Linked DNA regions of Thermus thermophilus. The protein of the gene in region 2 binds, or shares a complex with, the protein of the main gene of each other region. Links are inferred from orthologs where the notes say so. Each region holds a gene or a part of one and is shown on either strand. Other genes may lie near its edges. The genes, in order: metK and groL.

What was found.
Region 1: the proteins of groL (region 2) and metK are in contact, whole or in part, in a cryo-EM structure (PDB 8P4O), measured with the Escherichia coli proteins. The link is inferred for Thermus thermophilus from one-to-one orthologs.

The regions. Positions count from the first base shown.
Region 1 is NZ_AP025158.1:255,799-258,993, reverse strand. What follows is about bases 155-3,041. They hold metK (methionine adenosyltransferase), read right to left. Parts: upstream 2,244-3,041; coding sequence 1,065-2,243; downstream 155-1,064. Other genes in these bases: murI (glutamate racemase), read left to right, coding at 2,338-3,041; TthTMY_RS01550 (GGDEF domain-containing protein), read left to right, coding at 155-964. In the rest of the region: more of TthTMY_RS01550, read left to right, coding at 1-154; more of murI, read left to right, coding at 3,042-3,111; TthTMY_RS01535 (TIGR00730 family Rossman fold protein), read left to right, coding at 3,142-3,195. UniProt on the Escherichia coli protein: Catalyzes the formation of S-adenosylmethionine (AdoMet) from methionine and ATP.
Region 2 is NZ_AP025158.1:119,621-122,903, forward strand. What follows is about bases 283-3,257. They hold groL (chaperonin GroEL), read right to left. Parts: upstream 2,599-3,257; coding sequence 967-2,598; downstream 283-966. Other genes in these bases: TthTMY_RS00740 (thermostable carboxypeptidase 1), read left to right, coding at 283-902; groES (co-chaperone GroES), read right to left, coding at 2,611-2,916; TthTMY_RS00755 (TrmH family RNA methyltransferase), read right to left, coding at 3,014-3,257. In the rest of the region: more of TthTMY_RS00740, read left to right, coding at 1-282; more of TthTMY_RS00755, read right to left, coding at 3,258-3,283.

The DNA.
Region 1 (3,195 bases), 140 kb from region 2 along the record:
CCTCGCGGGGGTAGCCTACTGGGCCTCGAGGCCGGGGGGCGTGGACCCCGTGGACCGGGTCTTCCTGCCCCTGATGGGGATAGGCTTCCTCCTCCTCGCCCTTCTCCTTTGGCGCCTTCCTTCCTCGGCCCGGTGGGCCATCCCCACCGCCCACGCCCTCGTCGCCTCCTACCTCCTCTCCACCCTGGGCTACCAGCTCCTCTTCCAGCCCAACCCCATGGGCCTCTCCCCCGCCGCCTTTTGGGTGCCCTTCTTCTACTTCTCCAGCTACCTCTTTTTCCCCGCTCGGAAAGCGGTACGCCTGGCCTTCCTCTACCTCATGGCTCTTTTCCTCCTGGCCCTACTGGGCACCTTCCGAGGGCACTTCCAGGCCATCCACCTCAACGCCTTAGCCCAGTTCTTCGGGGCCAACCTGGCCTACGTGGGCCTCCTCTACCTGCTGGTGCAGCTGAAGGAAGGGTATCTGGAAGCCCAGCTGGACGCCTACACGGATTTCCTCACGGGCCTTCGCAACCGGCGCTACCTGGAGCTGGTGCTGGAGCGGGAGCTATTCCGCGTGCAACGCTACGGCCGCCCCCTCTCCCTCGTGGTCTTGGACCTGGACGGCTTCAAGGGGATCAACGACACCTACGGCCACGAGGTGGGGGACCGGGTGCTCAAGGCCCTGGCGGCTTGCCTCGAGGGCCACGTGCGCCAGAGCGACCGGGCGGTGCGCCTGGGAGGCGAGGAGTTCGCCGTGGTTATGCCGGAAACCTCCTTGGCCCAGGCCATCCACTTGGCGGAGCGGCTCCGCCAAAAGGTGGCGGCCCTGAAGGTGCCCCCGGTGGAACACCTCTCCGCCAGCCTGGGCGTGGCCCAGGCCAGCCCCACCGACTCGCCCCTCTCCCTCCTCCGCCGGGCGGACGAGGCCATGTACCGGGCCAAGCGCAAGGGGAAAAACCGGGTGGAGGCGGCCCCCAAATAAGTGCCCCACCGCGGCTTTCGCCGCGGTGGGGGCCCCAAAAGCTCTTCCTAAGCGCACGGACGCTTACCCCTATGCTGGCCTAAGCCCGCATGGGGTGGCCTCAAAGCCCCGCCTCCCGCCTCAAGGCCTCCACCCGGTCCGTCTCCTCCCAGGGGAAGCCCGGGCGGCCGAAGTGGCCGTAGGCCGAGGTGGGGGTGTAGATGGGCCGCAGGAGGTCCAGCTCCTCAATGATGGCGAGGGGCCTCGGGTCAAAGACCTTCTTGGCGATCTCCGTGAGCTTCTCGTCGGGCAGGACCCCGGTGCCGAAGGTCTCCACCCTGAGGGAAACGGGCCTGGCCTTGCCGATGGCGTAGGCGAGCTCCACGAGGGCCCTCCTCGCAAGCCCTGCCGCCACGATGTTCTTCGCCATGTAGCGGGCGTAGTAGCTGGCGGAGCGGTCCACCTTGGTGGGGTCCTTGCCGCTGAAGGCCCCGCCCCCGTGGGGCACCGCCCCCCCGTAGGTGTCCACGATGATCTTCCGGCCCGTGAGGCCGGTGTCCGCGTGGGGGCCGCCCAGGATGAAGCGGCCCGAGGGGTTGATGAGGTACTCCGTCTCCCCGTCCTTCAGGTACTCCGGGGGGATGGCCTGGCGCACCACCTCCCGGATCAGGTCCTCCCGCAATTGCTCCTGCTCTACCTCGGGGGAGTGCTGGGCGGAGACCACCACGGTCTTGACGTAAAGGGGCTTATCCCCCTCGTAGACCACGGTGACCTGGGCCTTGCCGTCGGGCCGGAGGTAAGGCAGGAGCCCCGTCTTCCGCACCTCGGCGAGGCGCATGGTGAGGCGGTGGGCCAGGGTGATGGGAAGGGGCATGAGCTCGGGGGTCTCGTCGGTGGCGTAACCGAACATGAGCCCCTGGTCCCCCGCCCCCACCCGGTCCAGGGGGTCCGTGGACTTGAGCACCCGCCACTCGTAGGAGAGGTTGACCCCGCCGGCGATGTCGGGGGACTGCTCGTCTATGGCGGTGAGCACGGCGCAGGTGTCGGCGTCAAAGCCGTACTTGGCCCGGGTGTACCCCACCTCCCGCACCGTCTTGCGCACCAGGTTGGGGATGTCCACGTACCCCTCGGTGGTGATCTCCCCCGCCACGAAGACGAGCCCGGTGGTCACCAGGGTCTCTGCCGCCACCCGGGCCTTCTTGTCTTGGGCGATGAGGGCGTCCAGGATGGCGTCGGAGATCCGGTCGGCCAGCTTATCCGGGTGCCCCTCGGTAACCGATTCAGACGTGACCAGCCTCAACGCGCGCACCTCCTTTACCCCGATGCCCCCTTCGGGGCAACCCTGATAGTATAGCACCCCCCCTTTTCCGTCCAGGGAGGTAGGATGGGGGCCCGTGAAGGACCCCAAGGCCCCCATCGGCGTCTTTGACTCCGGGGTGGGGGGGCTCACGGTGCTCAAGGCCCTCCGCCGCCTCCTGCCCCGGGAGGAGTTTCTCTACTTCGGGGACACGGCCCGCGTGCCTTACGGCGGCAAGCCCCTCGCCATGGTGCGCCGCTTCGCCTGGGAGATCGCGGGCTTCCTCCTGCGGCAAGGGGTGAAGGCCATCGTGGTGGCCTGCAACACGGCGAGTTCCGCCGCCTTGCCTGACCTCGCCGAGGACCTTTCCGTGCCGGTCTTCGGGGTGGTGGAGCCCGCCGCCAGGGCCGCCCGGGGCTTCCGGAAGGTGGGCCTCATCGGCACCCAGGCCACCGTGGAAAGCGGGGCCTACCCCAGGTACGTGGACCTGGCCTGGGCCCAGGCCTGCCCCCTCTTCGTCCCCTTGGTGGAGGAGGGCCTATGGGACGACCCCGTGGCCCTCCTCGTGGCCCGCCACTACCTCGAGGACGCCCCCAAGGACCTCGAGGCCCTGATCCTGGGGTGCACCCACTACCCCTTCCTCAAGGGGGCCATCGGCGCGGTCCTCCCTGGGGTGGTCCTCCTGGACTCCGCCGAGCTCACCGCCCAGGAGGTGGCGAGGGCCCTCGAGGCCGAAGGGCTCCTCAACCCGGAGGGCCGGGGCCGGACCTTCCACTTCGTCACCGGGGACCCGGAGGCCTACCGGGCCTTGGCCGAGCGCCTGGGGGAAAGGGTGGAGGCCGTGCACCGGGTGAGCCTGGAGGAGCTTTAGGCCCGCCCGGGGAAGGGGTAGGCTTAGGGCATGCCCAAGAAGCCCCTCATTGACCAGCTCCACCACGAGGACAGCTGGCGCCTC
Region 2 (3,283 bases):
TCCACCGTCCCTTCCCCGTGGAGGCCCAAAGGCGCTTCGCCCTGGAGCTCCTTTCCGCCTGCGGTTACGACCTCGAGGCGGGCCGCCTGGACCCCACCGCCCACCCCTTTGAGATCGCCATCGGCCCCGGGGACGTGCGCATCACCACCCGCTACTATGAGGACTTCTTCAACGCGGGCATCTTCGGCACCCTGCACGAGATGGGCCACGCCCTCTACGAGCAGGGCCTGCCCAGAGAGCACTGGGGCACCCCGAGGGGGGAGGCGGTCTCCTTAGGCGTCCACGAGTCGCAAAGCCGCACCTGGGAGAACCTGGTGGGCCGCTCCTTGGGCTTCTGGGAGCGCTTCTTCCCCCGGGCCCAGGAGGTCTTCGCGAGCCTAGGGGACGTGAAGCTCCAGGACTTCCACTTCGCCATCAACGCCGTGGAGCCCTCCCTCATCCGGGTGGAGGCGGACGAGGTCACCTACAACCTCCACATCCTGGTGCGCCTGGAGCTGGAGCTCGCCCTCTTCCGCGGGGAGCTCTCTCCCGAGGACCTGCCGGAGGCGTGGGCGGAGAAGTACCGGGACCACCTGGGCGTGGCCCCCAAGGACTACAAGGACGGGGTCATGCAGGACGTCCACTGGGCGGGGGGGCTTTTCGGCTACTTCCCCACCTACACCTTGGGCAACCTCTACGCCGCCCAGTTCTTCCAGAAGGCGGAGGCCGAGCTCGGCCCCCTGGAGCCTAGGTTTGCCCGGGGGGAGTTCCAGCCCTTCCTGGACTGGACACGCGCGCGGATCCACGCCGAGGGGAGCCGCTTCCGCCCCCGGGTCCTGGTGGAGCGGGTCACGGGGAAGGCCCCGAGCGCCGGGCCCTTCCTGGCCTACCTGGAGAAAAAGTACGCCGCCCTCTACGGCTGACGCCCTCCCTGGCCCTTAGAAAGGGGCCGGGCCCTCGGGGCCCGGCCCCTCTAGCCGCTAGGGCTTAGAAGTCCATGTCCCCGGCGCCCGCGGAGGCGGGGGTGGACTCCTTCTTCTCGGGCTTCTCCGCCACCACGGCCTCGGTGGTGAGGATGAGGGCGCCGATGGAGGCGGCGTTCTGCAGGGCGGAGCGGGTCACCTTGGCGGGGTCCACGATGCCCGCCTCCACCATGTCCACGAACTCCCCGGTGGCGGCGTTGAAGCCGTAGCGGAGGTTCTTGGTCTCGGCCAGGATCTGCTGGACGATGACGGAGCCCTCGTACCCGGCGTTCTCGGCGATCTGGCGGGCGGGCTCCTCCAGGGCCCGGCGCACGATCTTGGCGCCCGTGGCCTCGTCGCCCTCCAGCTTCTTGATGAGCTCCTCCACGGCGCTGATGGCCCGGAGGAGGGTCACGCCACCGCCGGGCACGATGCCCTCCTCCACCGCGGCCCGGGTGGCGTTCAGGGCGTCCTCAAAGCGGTGCTTCTTCTCCTTGAGCTCGGTCTCAGTGGCGGCGCCCACCCGGATCACGGCCACGCCACCCGCGAGCTTCGCCAGGCGCTCCTGGAGCTTCTCCCGGGCGTACTCGCTGTCGGTGGTCTCCAGCTCCTTCTTGATGCCGTTGATCCGGGCCTCAATGTCCTCCTTCTTGCCCTTGCCGCCGACGATGGTGGTCTCGTCCTTGGTGATGCGCACCCGCTCGGCCCGGCCCAGCATGGAGAGGGTGGCGTTCTCCAGCTTGAAGCCGAGCTCCTCGGAGATCACGGTGCCGCCGGTGACCGCGGCGATGTCCTTGAGCATCTCCTTCCTGCGGTCACCGAAGCCGGGGGCCTTCACCGCGGCCACGCTCAGGGTGCCCCGGAGCTTGTTGACCACCAGGGTAGCCAAAGCCTCGCCCTCCACGTCCTCGGCGATGAGGAGGAGGGGCTTGCCCGTCTGGGCCACCTGCTCCAGGATGGGGAGGAGCTCACGGACGTTGGAGACCTTCTTCTCCACGATGAGGATGAAGGCGTCCTCGAGGACCGCCTCCATCGTCTCGGGGTTGGTGACGAAGTAGGGGGAGATGTACCCCTTGTCAAACTGGTACCCCTCAACGAACTTGAGCTCGGTCTCGAGGCTCTTGGACTCCTCAACCGTGATGATGCCCTCCTTCCCCACCTTCTCCATGGCGTCGGCAATCAGCTTGCCGACGTCGGGGTCGTTGGCGGAGATGGTGGCCACCTCCTCAATGGCCTTCCGGTCCTCCACGGGGATGGCGAGGGCCTTGATCTTCTCCACCGCGGCCTCCACCGCCTTCTCAATGCCCCGCTTGAGGGCGAGGGGGTTGGCCCCGGCGGCCACGTTCTTCAGGCCCTCCCGGACGATGGCCTGGGCGAGCACGGTGGCGGTGGTGGTCCCGTCACCGGCCACGTCGTTGGTCTTGGAGGCCACCTCCTTGAGGAGCTGGGCCCCGATGTTCTCCAGGTGGTTCTCCAGCTCAATCTCCTTGGCCACCGTCACCCCGTCCTTGGTGATGGTGGGGGAGCCGAACTTCTTCTCCAGGACCACGTTCCGGCCCCGGGGGCCAAGGGTCACCTTCACCGCGTCGGCTACGGCGTTCACGCCACGCTCCAGCGCCCGGCGAGCCGCCTCGTCAAACACCAGGATCTTCGCCATAGTCCACCTCCTTTACTGCAGGACCGCAAGCAGGTCGCGCTCGGAGAGGATCACGTACTCCTCGCCGTCAATCTCAATCTCGGTGCCGCCGTACTTGGCGAAGACCACGATGTCCCCCTCCTTCACCTCGAGGGGCACCCGCTGGCCGTTCTCCAAGACGCGGCCCGTGCCCACCGCGATCACCTTGCCCTTCTGGGGCTTCTCCTTGGCGGTGTCGGGGAGCACGATACCGCCCTTGGTCTTGGGCTCCTCCTCAATCCGCTTCACCACGACCCGGTCGCCTAGGGGCTTGATCACCGTCTTCACCTCCGCGGCCATATCCACTCCCTCCTTTGACGCCCAAAGGGTGAGAGTGTCAAACCAAGGGTCATTATCCCGGCCTGGCGCCCCTTTGTCAAGGGGGTTGAGGGGAGGGTTATAAGGGTGCGCCCCCCGAACGCTGCCGCAGGGCCTCGTAGAGGAGGAGGGCGGCGCTCACCGCCACGTTGAGGCTGTCCGCTCGCCCCCGCATGGGGATCCGCACCCGCACCTGGGCCCGCCTCTTCCAGGCCTCGGGGAGGCCCTTGTCCTCCGCCCCGAGGAGGAAGGCCACCCCTCCCCGGTAGTCCCCCTCCCAGTAGAGCCTCTCCCCCTCGGGGGTGGCCGCCACCAGGGGGAGGTTTTGTTCCTCCAGGAAGCGGGCCGC